Regions from separate parts of the Streptomyces sp. 3MP-14 genome, predicted to be linked through region 1. Evidence: riboswitches for the same ligand, from Rfam matches in the RefSeq annotation. Region 1 holds a riboswitch; each other region holds the start of a gene.
What was found. Region 1 has a riboswitch for thiamine pyrophosphate ahead of thiO (glycine oxidase ThiO). Riboswitches for the same ligand answer to the same signal wherever they lie in the genome.

Region 1 (5,556 bases):
CGGCGCAGCCCACGTCCTCCAACCGCCGCGCCACCACCGGGTCGTCGCCCGTGTAGGGCAGCACGGTGAAGCCGTCGTCGACCAGGGTCTCGGCCGCTTCCAGGGTGGCCACCGGGTCGGGGAGCAGGGTGCGCTCGTCGGCGATGACCTCCAGCTTCACCAGATCGGTGCCCAGCGCCTCGCGCGCCAGCCGGGCGGTCAGCACGGCCTCGCCCGCCGTGTGGCAGCCGGCGGTGTTGGGCAGCACCGCGATGTCCAGCTCGGCGAGGACCGAGAGCACCGAGCCGCTGGTCGTCGGGTCGAGACGGCGCATCGCCACGGTGGTCAGCTCGGTGCCGGAGGCGCGCAGGGCGTCGCGGAGCACCGCGAGGCTGGGGGCGCCCCCGGTGCCCATGATCAACCGGGAGTTGAGCCGCAGCGCGCCGAGCGTCAGCGGTTCGTCCGCGTCGACGGCGGCGGGCGGCGCGGATCGGTGGGCGGTGGCATCGCTCGTCTCGGTTGTCTCGGTCATCCGTCTTCAGCCTCCCTGTACCGCCGTCAGTACCTCGACCCGGTCGCCCTCGGCGAGCCGGAACCCCGACCACTGGCCGCGCGGCACCACCGTCTCGTTGACGGCCGCCGCGATCCCGGACGGCGCGGTCCCGGGGGGCGCCGAGCCGGGGGCCGCCGACCCGGTGGGCGCGCCGCTCAACTCGCCAACCAGCGCCGCCAGGGTGGTGCCGGCCGGCAGCTCGCGGGCCTCGCCGTTCACGGAGACGGTCATCCGACCGTCGGGAGGCGTCGTCATGCCGACACCTCCGACGACCGGCCGGCGCGCGCCAGCGGGCTCGCGCCGGTGCCCGCGCCGGCGTTCGCGGGTCGGTCCGCGCCGGCGGGCCCGCCAGCGCCCGTCGCCGCGCCCGCGCCCGCGCCGGTGAACCGGCCGGCGTGGAACGGGCGGGCCTGGTCCGGGGGTTCGGCCCCGGTGAGCGTCGCGGCCAGCGTCTCGCCGGTGATGGGGGCCAGCAGCACCCCGTTGCGGTGGTGGCCCGTCGCCAGCTGGAGCCCGGGCAGCGCCGTCGGACCCAGCAGCGGCCCGTTGTCCGGCGTGGTCGGGCGCAGCCCCGCGCGGGTCTCGACCAGCGGCAGCTCGGTGATCCCCGGCAGCAACTCGTGTGCGTCCCGCAGCAGTTGGTAGACCCCGCCGGCGGTGACCGAGGTGTCCCAGCCGCGCTCCTCCGAGGTGGCGCCCAGCACCAGCTCGCCGTTGGCCCTCGGCACCAGGTACACCTGCTCGCCGCGCACCACGGCACGCACCGTGCGGCCCAACAGCGGCGGCAGGCCCGGCAGATCGCGCAGCCGCAGGATCTGGCCCTTCACCGGCCGCACCGGCACCGACACCTCGGGCGGCAGCCCCGCCAGTCGCCCGCTCCGGCTGCCGCCGGCCAACACCGTGTGCGCCGCGTGCAGTTGGTCCCCGTCCGCGAGTCGCACCCCGACCGCCCGGTCGCCGTTCACCAGCAGCGCGCTCGCCTCCCGCCGCACCAGGGCCACCCCGGCACGCTCGCAGGCCGCCAGCAGCGCCGCCGTCAGCCGCCTGGGGTCGACCTGGTGGTCGCCGTCGACGCGCAGCCCGCCGCGCACCCCGGGCGCCAGCATCGGCTCAAGGCGGCGGCACTCGCGGCCGGTCAACCACTCGGCCGCCAGGCCGCACTGACGCTGCAACAGGTGTGACTCGCGCAGCAGCGCCCGGTCGTCGGCGTCGAGCGCCACGGCCAGCGTGCCGCAGGCGCGGTAGCCGACGTCGCCCTCGGCGTGCTCGGCCAGTTCGGCGACGAAGTCCGGGTAGCGGCGCGCTGAGGCCAGGTTCAGGTCGAGCAATGCCTCCTCGCCGTGGTGCAGTTCGGTGACCGGGGCCAGCATCCCCGCCGCGACCGAGGCGGCCCCGCCGCCCGGCGCCGGGTCCACCACCGCCACCGAGAGGCCGGCCCCGGCCGCCCGCCACGCCGTGACCAGCCCGATCAGCCCGCCGCCGACCACCGTCACGTCGGGCCGTGGCGGCCGTCCGGTGCCCGCCACGCCGGCGCGTACTCCCGCGCCCGGCAGCCCCGTTGCCCCGGCGCGCACCCCCGCGTCCGTGCCGGCACCCGCACCCGCGCCGGCACGCGCGCCCGCGCGCGACCTCTCGCCCGCGCCCGCGCTTGCCCCCGCGGCCGCGCCCGCGCCGGTCTCCCGGTTCTCGCCGCTTCCCATGAAGCCTCGCCTCCTCCCTTCGCCGGCATGACCCGGATCAGGTGCGTACGGTCGGAGGCCGCCCAGCCTCCCTCTCAGCCCGGTGCGTCCGGGCTCCCGTGGGTTCGTTCCGTCGGCCAGCGTAGTACCCGGCGGGGAGCGGCGTTTGGGAGGGTTTCGCCTCGACGCCTCCGCCCCGCGCGCCGCACGCCCCCGCACCGCCGCCCTCCCGACCAAGATCAGAAAACGCTCTCTGATCTTGGTCGGGAGGCAACCCGGCGACCCGACGGCCGAGTTCACCCGCTCCTGGCCTCGGTTCCGGGAATGTGTCGCACTCCTTGACGCTGCCTCCCGCCGCTCCTATGTTCCGGGCTCAGAGAGCGCTCTCTGGTGACTCCGCCCGGCAACCGGACCGGGCGGGGCAGCCCCCACAACCCCATAGGGAGAGCCGTGAACCAACCCGTGAGACAACCCGTCGGCCGATCTCGTGTCCTGACCGCGCTGTGGAGCACCCCCCGGCGCCTGATGATGGCGGTTCTCGCCCTCACCGGCCTGCTGGCCTCGCTGGTCGTGGCCGGCACGGCCGGGGCCGCCGAGTCGCCAGCCCCGGCCGAGGAACGGGTCGGTGCCGAGGCGGTGCGGGTGGCGGAGTTCGTCGCCGAGTGCGAGTTCAGCCACCGGCGGCCCGACGACCCGATCGTCTTCCCCGGGCTTCCGGGCGCCTCGCACAGCCACAGCTTCTTCGGGAGCACGGTGACCGACGCGCACACCAACCTCGGGGACCTGCTGGAATCCGACAGCACCTGTGACCCGGCGATCGACCTCTCGTCGTACTGGGTGCCGACGCTCTTCGTGGACGGCGAGCCCGTCGAGCCGCAGAGCGCGACCTTCTACTACCTGGGCGAGGGCGTCAACGAGCAGACGCTCGCGCAGACCCAGCCGCTGCCCCAGGGCCTCAAGATCGTGGCCGGCAACGCCGTCGCGACCGGTCCCGACGACGCCGGGGTGACCTCCCGTTGGTCCTGCCTGCACGCCGGGCACGTGGACCCGTCCAAGGACTTCGTCAACTGCCCCGAGGGCACCGCGTTGGAGTCCTACCTGGACTTCCCGCAGTGCTGGGACGGGGTGAACCTGGACTCGCCGGACCACAAGAGCCACATGTCCTACCCGGTGGCGGGCACCTGCCCGTCCACCCACCCCGTGTCGGTGCCCAAGCTCCGGCAGGTGCTGCGGTACCCGGTGACGGGCGATCCCTCGCGCTTCGAGTTGGCGTCCGGAGCCGGATACACGATGCACGGCGACTTCTTCAACGCCTGGCCGGAGCCGGAGATGGAGCGCCGGGTGACGGACTGCATCAGGGCCGTCATCAAGTGCGGCCCTGACGGCATCCCCGGCTGAGCGGGCGACGCCGCCTGTGCCCGCCGTCGGGGCTGACCCGACGGCGGGACCACGGCGAGGCGGCGACGGCGAAGTGACAGGTACGCGCATCGGCCCGGGCGAGACGGGCCGATGCCGGATCACGGGAGATCGGATGACCGGCTCATGACCGGGACAGCACGCTCGGCCATGGGCCGGACACCGTTCGCCGCACCGGGCGCCAGCCTCGGCACCGCACTGGGCCTCGCCCTCGGCGTCGCGCTGCTGGCGACCGGCTGCGGCGGCTCCTCCGGGAGCGACGAGCCCAACGCCTCCTCGACGGAGGGGACTTCGGCGAACGAGACGTCGGGCGAGGAGCCCGGCGCGGCCTCGCCGCCGCCGTCCCCCTCGGCGAGCCCGAGCGACAACGCCGGCGCCGGCGGGCTCAGCGCCACCGACCTGGCCTGGGCGCAGCTGATGATCCCGGTCAACGAACAGCTGCTCCCGTTCCTCGACACCGTGGCCGAGCGGGCCGAGGACCCGGCGCTCCGCGCCTTCGCCGCCGACCTCGTGCCCGGCCGCCAGGCCGAACTAGAGGCGCTGCACGCGCTGTTGGCGGAGGCCGGCGTCGAGTACGTGAACATCCACGAGGGCCACAACATGCCCGGCATGGTCACCGGGGAGGAACTGGCCGAGCTGGCCGCCCTCGACGGGCCGGCGTTCGACGAGGAGGCCCTGGCCCACCTCGACGAGCACCTGACCGAGACGGCCGAGGTCTCCCGCGCGGAGACCGAGGCCGGCACCGACCCGGCCACGGTGGCGCTCGCCGCCGACCTGGACCGGGCCCGTTCCACCCAGAGCGCCGAGCTGGACCGGCTCACCGGTTGACCGCCCGGCCCCACGACTCGGTGGTTTCCCCCACCACCGGAACGACCGGCGGCTTCCGGGTCGCCACCCCCCACCACCGAAAGGATCAGGACGAGATCATGCACCTGAGAAAACCGCGGCGGCGCAGATCGGCGCTTGTCGCCGCGGCCGTCGCCACCCTGGCCGCCGCCCTGGGCCTGGGCACGCTGACCTCGCCGGCCACCGCGGCCCCCGAGGACGAGGTCCTGCTGTCGTACAACAAGCCCGCCGAGGCCTCCACCTCGCAGCACGACGGCAACTGTTGGGAGTGCGTGCCCGAGCGCGCCTTCGACTTCGACCCGGCCAGCCGCTGGGCCACCTCGCCTGACAACGGCTGGGTCGACCCGGGCTGGATCTCCGTCGACCTGGGCGCTCCCGCCGAGATCAGCCGGGTCGTCCTCCAGTGGGACCCGGCCAACGCCACGTCCTACGAGATCCAGGTCTCGGACGACAACCAGAACTGGGAGACCATCTACGAGACCACCGAGGGGGCCGGCTTCAAGGAGAACATCGAGGTCACCGGCAGCGGACAGTATGTCCGGATGTACGGCACCGAGCGGTCCGGCCCCTACGGCTACTCGCTCTGGGAGTTCCAGGTCTACGGCACCGGCGGCGATCCGGAGGCCCCGCCCGTTTCGCCGGACCCGACCGAGCCGCTGGAGCTGGTCTTCAGCGACGAGTTCGACGGCGCGGCCGGTAGCACGCCCGACCCGAGCAAGTGGACCTCGGACCCGGGCACCGCGCAGAACAACGAACTCCAGGTGTACACCGAGGACGCCAACACCCGGATGGACGGGGACGGCAACCTGGTGATCGAGGCGCGCCGCGAGGAGACGCCGGGGACCACCTGCCCGGTCGACCCGCTGAGCGGCTCCACCACCTGCCAGTACACCTCGGGCCGGATCAACACCTACGGCAAGTTCGACTTCACCTACGGGCGGGTCGAGGCGCGCATCCAACTGCCCAGCGGGCAGGGGCTGTGGCCGGCGTTCTGGATGTTGGGCTCGTCGTTCTACGACGACGGGCGCCCGTGGCCGTACAGCGGTGAGATCGACATCATGGAGCACGTGGGCCTGGAGCCCA
Region 2 (5,556 bases), on a different contig from region 1:
GCGCTCCCTTCGTGACGCCGGCGGCTCTGGTGATGTCGTCCAGGGTCGTGCGCGCGTAGCCGCCCCGGTCGAACTCGGACGCGGCCGAGTCGACGAGCCGTCGCAGGGTGCGCGCTGATCGTTGTTGCATACCTCCGAGTTAAAAACCGGTCGATCGGTATGTCAAGCGTCGGGGGCGCCTCGACGGGCGGAGACCGGCCGGATTCGGCGACCTTGGCATGTCTGCGAGACTGGACGCACCATGCCTGCACCAGGAGAACTCACCTTCGTCGCCCCGCGCGGCGCGTCCAAGCCGCCCCGGCACCTGGCCGACCTCGACCCGGCCGAGCGCCGGGAGGCCGTCGCCGCCCTGGGCGAGAAGCCGTTCCGCGCCCAGCAGTTGTCGCGGCACTACTTCGCCCGGCTCTCCGACGACCCGGCCGGCTGGACCGACATCCCGGCCGCCGCCAGGGAGAAGCTGGCCGGCGCGCTGCTGCCGCCGCTGATGCGGGTGGTCCGGCACATCAGCTGCGACGAGGGCGCGACCCGCAAGACCCTGTGGCGGCTGCACGACGGCACCCTGGTCGAATCGGTGCTGATGCGCTATCCCGACCGGGTCACCATGTGTGTCTCCTCACAGGCCGGCTGCGGGATGAACTGCCCGTTCTGCGCCACCGGCCAGGCCGGGCTCGACCGGAACCTGTCCACCGCCGAGATCGTCCACCAGATCGTGGACGGCGCCCGCGCGCTGCGCGACGGGGAGGTCCCCGGCGGCGAGGCCCGGCTGTCCAACATCGTCTTCATGGGCATGGGCGAGCCGCTGGCCAACTACCGCCGGGTGGTCGGCGCGATCCGCCGGCTCACCGACGAGGCGCCGGACGGCGTCGGCCTCTCCCAGCGCGGGATCACCGTCTCCACGGTCGGCCTGGTGCCGGCGATGCTGCGCTTCGCCGACGAGGGGTTCAGCTGCCGGCTCGCGGTCTCGCTGCACGCGCCGGACGACGAGTTGCGGGACACCCTGGTGCCGGTCAACACCCGCTGGAAGGTGCGCGAGGTGCTGGACGCCGCCTCCACCTACGCGGAGCGCTCGGGCCGGCGGATCTCCATCGAGTACGCGCTGATCAGGGACATCAACGACCAGGAGTGGCGGGCCGACCTGCTGGGTCGGCTCCTCAAGGGGCGCGGCGCCCATGTCAACCTGATCCCGCTCAACCCGACGCCGGGATCGAAGTGGACGGCCTCCCGGCCCGAGGACGAGCGGGCGTTCGTCGCGGCGCTGGAGGCCAGGGGCGTTCCGGTGACCGTGCGGGACACCAGGGGCCAGGAGATCGAGGGCGCCTGCGGGCAGTTGGCGGCCGCCGAACGCTGAGGAACGGGGCGCCGTCGGGCGGCTGTTATCGTTGGCGTTCGAACAGAAGAACAGGACCAGAACAGCCGCGCACCACGGTGCGCGTCATCCGACAGGGGAGCGCTCGCAGCGCTGAGAGTGCGGCACCGGCCGCAGACCCTCGAACCTCGCCCAGGTCATGCTGGGTAGGAAGTTCGGACCTCCTCTCGTGCTGCCCGCGCCTGCCCGCGCGTAGAAGGCGACGTCATGCAGCGCAGCAGCATCCAACGGGCCACGGCCGCCCTGCTCGTTCTCGGCCTCGCGGCGCTCACCGCCTGCGGCTCGGACGACGGCGGGGACGGCGCCGGCGGCGAAGGCGGCGGGGACGAGGTGGTGCTGGTCACCCACGAGTCGTTCCTGGTCTCCGATGAGGTGCTGGAGGCGTTCACCGAGGAGACCGGCTACCGGGTCAACGTGCTGCGCGCCGGGGACGCCGGCGTGGTCGTCAACCAGGCCGTGCTGTCGGCCGGCAACCCGCAGGGCGACGTGCTCTTCGGCGTGGACAACACGCTGCTCTCCCGCGCGTTGGAGGCCGGGATCTTCGCGCCGCACGAGGCCGCCGGCCTCGACCAGGTGCCGGCCGAGCTGCGGCTCGACGACGCCGAGCACCGGGTCACGCCCGTGGACACCGGCGACATCTGCGTCAACTACGACCGCGCCTACTTCGCCGAGCACGACCTCGCGCCGCCGCGGACCCTGGAGGACCTGGCCGACCCGGCCTACGCCGACCTGCTGGTGGTGCAGAACGCGGCGACCTCCTCGCCCGGCCTCGGCTTCCTGCTGGCCACCGTCTCCGCCTTCGGCGAGGACGGCTGGGCCGGGTACTGGGAGTCGCTGCGGGACAACGGCGTCGAGGTGGTGGACGGCTGGGAGCAGGCGTACAACGAGCGGTTCTCCGGCGCCGGCCAGGGCGGGGACAAGCCGCTGGTCGTCTCCTACGCCACCAGCCCGCCGGCCGGCGTGGTCTACGGCGGGGACGAGCGCCCCGACGAGGCGCCGACGGGCGTGGCCACCGGCACCTGCTTTCGGCAGATCGAGTTCGCCGGGCTCCTGGACGGCGCCGCCAACCCGGAGGGCGGCCGGGCGCTGCTGGACTTCCTGCTGGGGCGCGAGTTCCAGGAGGACCTGCCGCTGAGCATGTTCGTGTACCCGGCGCGCCAGGACGCCGCGCTGCCCGAGGAGTTCACCCGCTACGCGGAGCCCGTCGAGGAGGTCCACGAGCTGGCGCCCGAGGAGATCGCCGAGCACCGCGACCGCTGGATCGGCGAGTGGACCGACCTGGTCGTGAGGTGACCCGGCGGGCCCTGGTCGGGGGCGCGCTGCTGGCGGTCCCCCTGCTGTTCTTCGCGGTCTTCTTCGGCTACCCGGTGGCCGCGATCGTCGGGCGCGGGCTGCGCGTGGACGGGGTGTGGCAGCTGGGGCGGCTGCCCGAGGTGCTGGGCGACCCGGGCACGCTGCGGGTGCTGTGGTTCACCTGCTGGCAGGCGGCGGCTTCCACCGCGTTGACGCTGGCGCTCGCGCTGCCCGGCGCGTATGTCTTCGCGCGGCTGCGGTTTCCCGGCCGGCGGGTGCTGCACGCGGCGGTGACCGTGCCGTTCGTGCTGCCGACCGTGGTCACGGGCGCCGCGTTCCTGGCCCTGGTGGGGCGGGGCGGGGTGCTCGACGACGCGTTCGGGCTGCGGCTCGACGACGGGGTGTGGGCGATCCTGCTGGCGCACGCGTTCTTCAACTACGCGGTCGTGGTGCGCACGGTCGGCGGGCTGTGGGCGCAGCTCGACCCCCGGCAGGAGGAGGCGGCGCGGGTGCTGGGCGCCGGGCGGCTGGCGGCGTTCTGGCGGGTGACGCTGCCGGCGCTGACGCCCTCGGTGGCGGCGGCCGCGCTGATGGTCTTCCTGTTCACCTTCACCTCGTTCGGGGTGATCCAGATCCTGGGCTCGCCGGGCCGGGCGACGCTGGAGGTGGAGATCTACCGGCAGACCGCGCAGCTGCTGGACCTGCCCACGGCCGCCGTGCTGACGCTGCTCCAACTGGCCGCCGTGGGCGCGCTGTTGGCGACCCACCGGCTGGTGACCCGGCGGCGCTCCGGCGCGTTGCCGCTGGTCGACCCGGCCGGCACCGCGCACCGGCCGCGCGGCTGGGCGCAGTGGACGGCGCTGGGCGGGGTGCTGGCGACGGTGGTGCTGCTGCTGGCGCTGCCGCTGGGCGTGCTGGTGGAACGGTCGCTCGCCGGCCCGGACGGCTACGGCCTGCACCACTACCGGGCGCTGGCGCACGCGGACGGCACGTTCCTGGTGGCGCCGGCGGAGGCGATCGGGAACTCGCTGCGGTTCGCCGCCGCCGCGACGCTGATCGCGCTGGCGGTCGGCGGCTGCGCGGCCGTGGCGTTGACCCGGCGGCGGGCGGGCCGCTGGACGCGGGGCTTCGACGCGCTGCTGATGCTGCCGCTGGGGACCTCGGCGGTGACGGTGGGCTTCGGCTTCCTGATCGCGCTGGACGAGCCGCCGTTGGACCTGCGGTCCTCGTGGGTGCTGGTGCCGCTGGCGCAGGCGCTGGTCGGGGTGCCGTTCGTGGTGCGGGTGCTGGTGCCGGTGCTGGGCGCGGTGGACGACCGGCTGCGGCAGGCGGCGGCGGTGCTGGGCGCCTCGCCGTGGCGGGCCTGGCGGGAGGTGGACCTGCCGCTGGTGTGGCGCTCGCTGCTGGTGGCGGCCGGCTTCGCGTTCGCCGTCTCGCTGGGCGAGTTCGGCGCGACGGTCTTCATCGCGCGTCCTGACGAGCCGACGCTGCCGGTGGCCGTGGCCCGGCTGCTGGGCCGCGCCGGCGCCCTCAACTACGGGCAGGCGATGGCGCTCAGCGTGATCCTGATGCTGGTGTGCGCCGTGACCCTGCTGCTGTTGGAACGGCTGACGCCCAGCCGCTCCGCCGGAACCTTCTGAAGCCCGCGCCCGACGGAGAGAGACGACGATGAGCCTGCTGGAACTCGACGGGGTGAGCGTGCGCTACGGCGACCGCCGGGCGCTGGACGGCGTGCGGCTGGCGGTGGCCGAGGGCGAGATCGTCTGCGTGCTGGGCCCCAGCGGCAGCGGCAAGTCCACGCTGCTGCGCGCCGTCGCCGGGCTGACGCCGGTGGCCGGCGGCGCGGTGCGGCTGGCCGGCCGCGACCTGCGGGGGGTGCCGGCGCACCGGCGCGGTCTTGGGCTGATGTTCCAGGACCACCAGCTGTTCCCGCAGCGCGACGTGGCCGGCAACATCGCGTTCGGCCTGCGGATGCGGCGCGAGCCGGGGGAGCGGGTGGCGGCCAGGGTCGGCGAGCTGCTGGCGCTGGTCGGGCTGCCGGGCGCGGAACGGCGCGCGGTGGCCACGCTCTCCGGCGGCGAGCAGCAGCGGGTGGCGCTGGCCAGGGCGCTGGCGCCCGATCCTCGGCTGCTGATGCTGGACGAGCCGCTGGGCCAGCTGGACCGGGACCTGAGGGAGCGGCTGGTCGTCGAACTGCGCCAGCTCTTCGGCCGGTTGGGCAGCACGGTGCTGGCCGTCACCCACGACCAGGGCGAGGCGTTCGCGCTGGCCGACCGGGTGGTGGTGATGCGCGCCGGACGGGTGGTGCAGGTCGGCGCGCCGGTCGAGGTGTGGCGGCGGCCGGCGAACGCGTTCGTGGCCCGCTTCCTCGGCTTCCGCAACGTGGTCACCGCGACCGTGGGCGGCGGCGAGGCGCGCACGCCGTGGGGGCCGGTGCCGGCCGGGTCCACCGCCGACGTCGGGCCGGGGGAGCGGGCGGTGCTGGTGCGGCCCTCGGGCGTGCGGCTGTCGGCCGTGGGCGACGGGCCGTCGGGCGCGGCGCTGACCGGGACCGTGGCGGCTCGGACCTTCCGGGGCGACCATGTGCTGGTGCTGGTCCAACCGGCAGGCGGGGGACCGGAGTTGGAGGCGAGCTGCGCGCTGCGCGAGGCCCCCGAGGTGGGCGCGACGGTGGGCGTGTCCCTCGACCCGGACGAGGTCGTGGTCCTGGCTGGCGAGCCGACGGACGATCAGCGCCTCGATCAACTTCCGTGAAAAGGTGAAAGTTTCCGTCTATGCGGGCTGCTCCTGGCGAAGTAAATTGTCGGCGCAGTCGTCAACTCCCCCCTGGAGACACCCGTATGAGACGGACCCTGCTCACCCTGCTCGCCTGTCTCAGCCTGCCGCTGGGCGGCCTC
Region 3 (5,556 bases), on a different contig from region 1:
CGGTGGCGTAGGGCTCGCTGGCCCGCAACAGCCGGGCGAGGTAGTCGCGGACGTCCTTCCCCACGGTCTCCGTGGCGACGGTGTCGAGGTCGACCCAGCCGATCTCCTCGGGGCTGAACTCCGAGGGGGGCGGCAGCACTTCGCGGCGCGCCCCCAGCAGGAAGCGGCACGGCGCCTCGTCCGAGCCGGCGATGCTCCGCACCAGGGCGAGCACCCGCTCGGGCTCGGTGCTCTCGTCGACGGCGTCGACAACGATCAGCCGCCGACGGTCCTCCCGACGCAGCGCCTCACGCAGCAGCTCGGCACTTCACTTCCGACCGCCGCCCTCACGGACGGCCTCGCCAGGGTCGTCGTCCGGCCCCGTCTCCGGCTCCGGCATCGCCAGGCCCGCCCGGTCGGCGATCATCTCGACGAGCTGCCCGGCACCGCGCTGGCGCGCGTGCAGGGCGATGAGGCCGGGGATCTCGGGCAGTTCGGGGTCGGCGGCGGTCCACAGCGCGCGGAACCGGTCCCGGATCTGGGGGTGCCCGGCGCAGACCACCGCCCCGATCAGCCCCGACTTCCCCGAGCCGGCCTCGCCCGTGACGGCGAGCAGCGGGGTCTCCTCCGCCAACCAGGCGCGCACGGCCGCGAGCTGCTCGACCCGGCCGCTGAAGAAGCCGTGCGCCCTGTCGGTGGAGACCAGCCCCCGGCCCGAGGCCCGGTCGACGAAGTACTCGGCGTCGTCGATCTCCGAGCCGGCCGCGATCTGGGTGCCCAGATCCTGCCCGGGGACATACCAGAACGATCTGCGCTGCTCCTCGATCTGCTCAGGGGTGAGCTGGATGGTGCGCGGGTTGGGCAGAAACGGCCAGTCCCCGTCGCCCTGTTCGAGGCTGAAGCCGGTCGAGATCCGCCATCGGCCGCGCTCGGCCGTGGTCAGGGCCAGCAGCTCGCGGACGAACCGCGCGAAGTCCAACGGCCCGGCGTCCAGCGCGAAGTCCGTGTCGGCGAGCCGGTGCAGGGCTCTGGCCACCCAGCCGCTGAACCGGCCACCCTCCGTGGGCAGCCCGCTGACCGCCGCGCCCAGCGACCAGACGCCGCGCTCGCCGCCCAGCTCCGTGACCGACTGGCGGCCGGTCGCCGCGCCCGCCTCGCACGTGTCGACCAGGAAGACGAAGCGCCGGTCGGCCGGGCTGAGCTGGGCCTCCTCCTGCGCCGTCGCCATCCAGGAGGCGACATCGACGGTCCGCCCGTCCCGCCCGATGAACCGCAGCTGACCGTCGGCGTCGGAGCGCCCGTGCCCCGACAGGTGAACGACCAGCAGCTCGGGCGCCGTCGTCGGGTCGGCCGGCTCGATCCGGGCGCGGACCGCCTCGTCGATCTGCCTCCTGGTCGTGTCGCGCACCGAGCGCACCGGGACGCCGAACCGCTCGAAGGCGCTGGCCACCTCCGCCGCCCGCTCCGCGACGAAACCCAGGTCCTCCCAGTCCACCCCCTCGTCGAAGGCCCCCACCCCGATGGACAACACCTCGACCGACACCCCGCCGACCGGCAACGCCCCCACACGCGACACCGCTCCACCCCCTGTCCCGCTGAATGTCCCGCTGAATGTCCCGCTGACGCCTCGTCATCGAGCCGAGCCAACTCACCGACGAGCGTACCCGCCATCACTGACAGTCACCAACGGGTGGGCTCGGGCGCGGAACGGCGCCGGTCCCGGGTGCCCGGGACCGGCGCCGTTCCGGTACGTGACCGGGGCCGCTCAGTCGGTCAGCGGCAGGTACACCCGCTGGCCCGACTCCGCGAACTCGCGGGACTTCTCCGCCATCCCCCGCTCGATCTCGTCAGTTGCCAACTGATCGACCCCGGCTTCGAGTTGATTGCCGAAGTCCGCCCGGATGTCCTGGCTGATCTTCATCGAGCAGAACTTCGGCCCGCACATCGAGCAGAAGTGAGCGGTCTTGGCCGGCTCCGCCGGCAGCGTCTCGTCGTGGTAGGCGCGGGCGGTGTCCGGGTCGAGGGAGAGGTTGAACTGGTCCTCCCACCGGAACTCGAACCGCGCGTCGGAGAGCGCGTCGTCCCAGAGTTGGGCGCCCGGGTGGCCCTTGGCCAGGTCGGCGGCGTGCGCGGCGATCTTGTAGGCGATGACCCCGGCCTTGACGTCGTCCCGGTCCGGCAGCCCCAGATGTTCCTTGGGCGTCACGTAACACAGCATCGCGGTACCCCACCAGGCGATCATCGCGGCGCCGATGGCCGAGGTGATGTGGTCGTAGGCGGGCGCGATGTCGGTGGTCAGCGGGCCCAGGGTGTAGAACGGCGCCTCCCGGCAGATCTCCTGCTGGAGGTCCACGTTCTCCTTGATCTTGTCCATCGGGACGTGCCCCGGACCCTCCACCATCGTCTGGACGTTGTGCTCGCGCGCCACCGCGCACAGCTCGCCCAGCGTCCGCAACTCGGCAAACTGCGCCGCGTCGTTGGCGTCCGCGATGGAGCCGGGGCGCAGCCCGTCGCCCAGCGAGAACGTGATGTCGTAGGCGGCGAGGACCTCGCACAGCTCGGCGAAGTGCGTGTAGAGGAAGCTCTCCCGGTGGTGGGCCAGGCACCAGGCCGCCATGATCGAGCCGCCCCGGGAGACGATCCCGGTCTTGCGCCGCGCGGTCAGCGGCACATAGCGCAGGAGCACCCCGGCGTGCACGGTCATGTAGTCGACACCCTGCTCGGCCTGTTCGATCACGGTGTCGCGGTAGACCTCCCAGCTGAGTTCCTCGGCCTTCCCGCCGACCTTCTCCAGGGCCTGGTAGAGCGGCACGGTGCCGATGGGCACCGGCGAGTTGCGCAGCACCCATTCGCGGGTGGTGTGGATGTCCCGCCCGGTGGACAGGTCCATGACCGTGTCGGCGCCCCAGCGGGTGGCCCAGGTCATCTTCTCCACCTCCTCGTCGACGGAGGAGGTGACGGCCGAGTTGCCGATGTTGGCATTCACCTTGACCAGAAAGTTTCGGCCGATGATCATCGGCTCGCTCTCCGGGTGCTGGATGTTGACCGGCAGCACCGCCCGGCCGGCGGCGATCTCGTCGCGGACGAACTCGGGAGAACGGTTCTCCCGCAGCGCCACGAACTCCATCTCCCGGGTGATCTCGCCCCTTCTGGCGTAGGCCAGTTGGGTAACGTCCCGGGTCCCGTCGTTCGCCCGTTCCTCGATCCACCGCCGCCGCAGCGCGGGCAGCCCCGCGCGCACGTCGCACTCCACCTCGGGGTCGGTGTAAGGACCCGAGGTGTCGTAGAGGGTGACGCTGTTGCCGTCGGTGAGGTGGACCCGTCGCACCGGCACCCGGATGTCCGGGCGAGATCCGGTGAGATATCCCTTGTGCGCGCCGATGACGGGCGTGCTGGACGCGCCTGTTCGCTGATCGGTCATCAGACCTTGCTCCCTACGCCGGCATTACCCGGTAACAGGTTCGGCGGTCGGCGCAGCCGCAGCGCCCTCTCAGCCTCGTGCTCGAAGCTCCCGCGATGACGATTCTTGCCCCTCCACGCTAAGGGCACGACGGCGGCGATGAACAGGGGGCCTGGTCGCTTAGGCGATGATCGGACGGTGACCTCCCCTCAGGACCCCTCTCAGGACCCCGCTCGGGACCGCCCTCCGGACCCCGCTCGGGACCGCCCCCAGGACCCCCGGTACCCGCTGGACCCCCTGGACCCGCACGCGCACCCGCACGGCCACACCCACCAGCACGGCCCGGTGCCGCCCGTCTCGGACCATCTGCGGCGGGTGATAGCCGCCGTGTTGGTGCCGTTCGGCGTGGCGATGGCCGTCGGCCTGGTGCTGCTCTGGCCGGGCGGCGCGCCGGAGCAGCAGGAACGCACCGGCGTCGGCTTCGACCAGCAGCACGAGGAGGCGTCGGTCACCGAGCTGACCGAGCACCCCTGCGAGGACCTCGGCGTACAGGTGCAGCGCGGAGCCAGCGGGCCGTGCGAGCAGGCCACGGTGGAGGTGACCAGCGGACCCCACGTCGGGCACACGTTCACCGAGGTCGTGCCGCCCGACGCGACCAAGCGCTTCCACGAGGGGCAGAAGGTCGTCGTCGCCTACGCACCCGAGGCTCCGGAGGAGCTGCGCTACAGCGTGGTCGACGTGGACCGCGAGGTGCCGATGCTGCTGCTGGGCGCGCTGTTCGCGCTGGTGGTGGTGGCGGTCGGCCGGCTGCGCGGCCTGTTGGCGCTGGTCGGCCTGGTGGCCAGCTTCCTGGTGCTGACCCTGTTCATCCTGCCGGCCGTGCTCCATGGCTCGAACCCGCTGCTGGTCGCGGTGATCGGCGGCAGCGTGATCATGTTGGTGACGCTCTACCTCTGCCACGGGGTCAACGCCCGAACGTCCGTGGCCGTGTTGGGCACGTTGGTGTCGCTGCTGCTGATCGGTCTGCTCGGCTCGCTCTTCATCAGCCTGGCGCATCTGACCGGGAACACCGACGACCAGACCGGCCTGGTGCACAGCCTCTATCCGGACATCGAGATCAGAGGTCTGCTGCTCGCCAGCATCCTGATTGGCTCGCTCGGCGTGCTGGACGACGTGACGGTGACGCAGACCTCGGCGGTCTGGGAGCTGAAGCAGGCCGCGCCGACGGCGGGTTGGCGGAAGCTCTACTCGGCGGCGATGCGCATCGGTCGGGACCACATCGCCTCGGTCGTCAACACCCTGGTGCTGGCCTACGCGGGCGCGGCGCTCCCGCTGCTGCTGCTCTTCAGCATCGCGCGCAGCGGGGTGACGACGGTGGCGTTCAGCGAGCTGGTCGCCGAGGAGATCGTGCGGACCCTGGTGGGGTCGATCGGGCTGGTGGCCTCGGTTCCGGTGACGACGCTGCTGGCGGCGCTGGTGGTGAGCGCCGACCGACCGCCCCCTGGACCGGCCGGCGGGCGAGGGTCGACGACGAGGAACGGGCCGTTCGACGCCGGGACTTCGACGGGCGGCGGAGCGCCTTCGACGGGAGGGACGGTCCCGGGCCCCTCGACGGGCGGGACGGTCCCGGGAACGCGGGGCAGGGGCTGGGGCTGGGGCGCGCGACAGGGACGGCGGCGGGCTACCAACCCCCGCCGGAGGAGGAAGAGGTGAACTTCCGCACCACGAAGATCAGTACGGCGATCACGGCGACAAAGAGCAGAATCCGGAAGACCAACCCGATCACCCAGGTGAGGACGGAGATCAGCAGGCCCCCGAAGACCACCAGCGCGATGGCGGGGATGGCGATCCACCGCACCCACCACGGCAGTGTCATAAAGGCTTCCTTCATGGCCCGGGCTCCTGTTCGCACACATGTCGTCCGCCGGGCGGAGGCCCGGCAGCGTGATAACTCGATAACTCGATGCTAAGCGCGCACCGTGCCCTCCGGGAGTCGCACCGGCCCCAGTCCTCCCCTGACCGTTCCCTGAGGCGAACCCTGAGAGCGGGGCCGGCCCGCACCCGGGGCCGCCCCGCGCCGGCCGCCGGCCGGCGCGCTCCCGGTGATCAGCCCTCGGGCGGCGAGAACACCACCAACACCCGCAGATCCTCCGTGATGTGGTGGAAGCGGGCCGCCG

Region 2: linked by a shared signal. The riboswitch ahead of FH609_RS26135 (thiamine ABC transporter substrate binding subunit) and the one ahead of thiO (glycine oxidase ThiO) in region 1 are both predicted to bind thiamine pyrophosphate.
Region 3: linked by a shared signal. The riboswitch ahead of thiC (phosphomethylpyrimidine synthase ThiC) and the one ahead of thiO (glycine oxidase ThiO) in region 1 are both predicted to bind thiamine pyrophosphate.

What each region holds. Positions count from the first base shown of each region.
Region 1 covers NZ_VDLZ02000004.1:302,127-307,682, reverse strand. Annotated here, with positions in the region: gene FH609_RS08125 (thiazole synthase) at 1-511, opposite strand, end outside; gene thiS (sulfur carrier protein ThiS) at 518-787, opposite strand; gene thiO (glycine oxidase ThiO) at 784-2,058, opposite strand; TPP riboswitch at 2,230-2,342, opposite strand; gene FH609_RS08110 (DUF1996 domain-containing protein) at 2,740-3,609, shown strand; gene FH609_RS08105 (DUF305 domain-containing protein) at 3,754-4,455, shown strand; gene FH609_RS08100 (family 16 glycosylhydrolase) at 4,554-5,556, shown strand, end outside.
Region 2 covers NZ_VDLZ02000018.1:70,487-76,042, reverse strand. Annotated here, with positions in the region: gene FH609_RS26145 (ScbR family autoregulator-binding transcription factor) at 1-130, opposite strand, end outside; gene rlmN (23S rRNA (adenine(2503)-C(2))-methyltransferase RlmN) at 242-1,348, shown strand; TPP riboswitch at 1,432-1,537, shown strand; gene FH609_RS26135 (thiamine ABC transporter substrate binding subunit) at 1,574-2,659, shown strand; gene FH609_RS26130 (ABC transporter permease) at 2,689-4,299, shown strand; gene FH609_RS26125 (ABC transporter ATP-binding protein) at 4,328-5,413, shown strand; gene FH609_RS32225 (family 10 glycosylhydrolase) at 5,500-5,556, shown strand, end outside.
Region 3 covers NZ_VDLZ02000013.1:29,929-35,484, forward strand. Annotated here, with positions in the region: gene FH609_RS21015 (WD40 repeat domain-containing protein) at 1-202, opposite strand, end outside; gene FH609_RS21020 (caspase family protein) at 308-1,555, opposite strand; gene thiC (phosphomethylpyrimidine synthase ThiC) at 1,745-3,400, opposite strand; TPP riboswitch at 3,393-3,504, opposite strand; gene FH609_RS21030 (YibE/F family protein) at 3,539-5,092, shown strand; gene FH609_RS21035 (DUF5326 family protein) at 5,061-5,270, opposite strand; gene FH609_RS21040 (cupin domain-containing protein) at 5,486-5,556, opposite strand, start outside.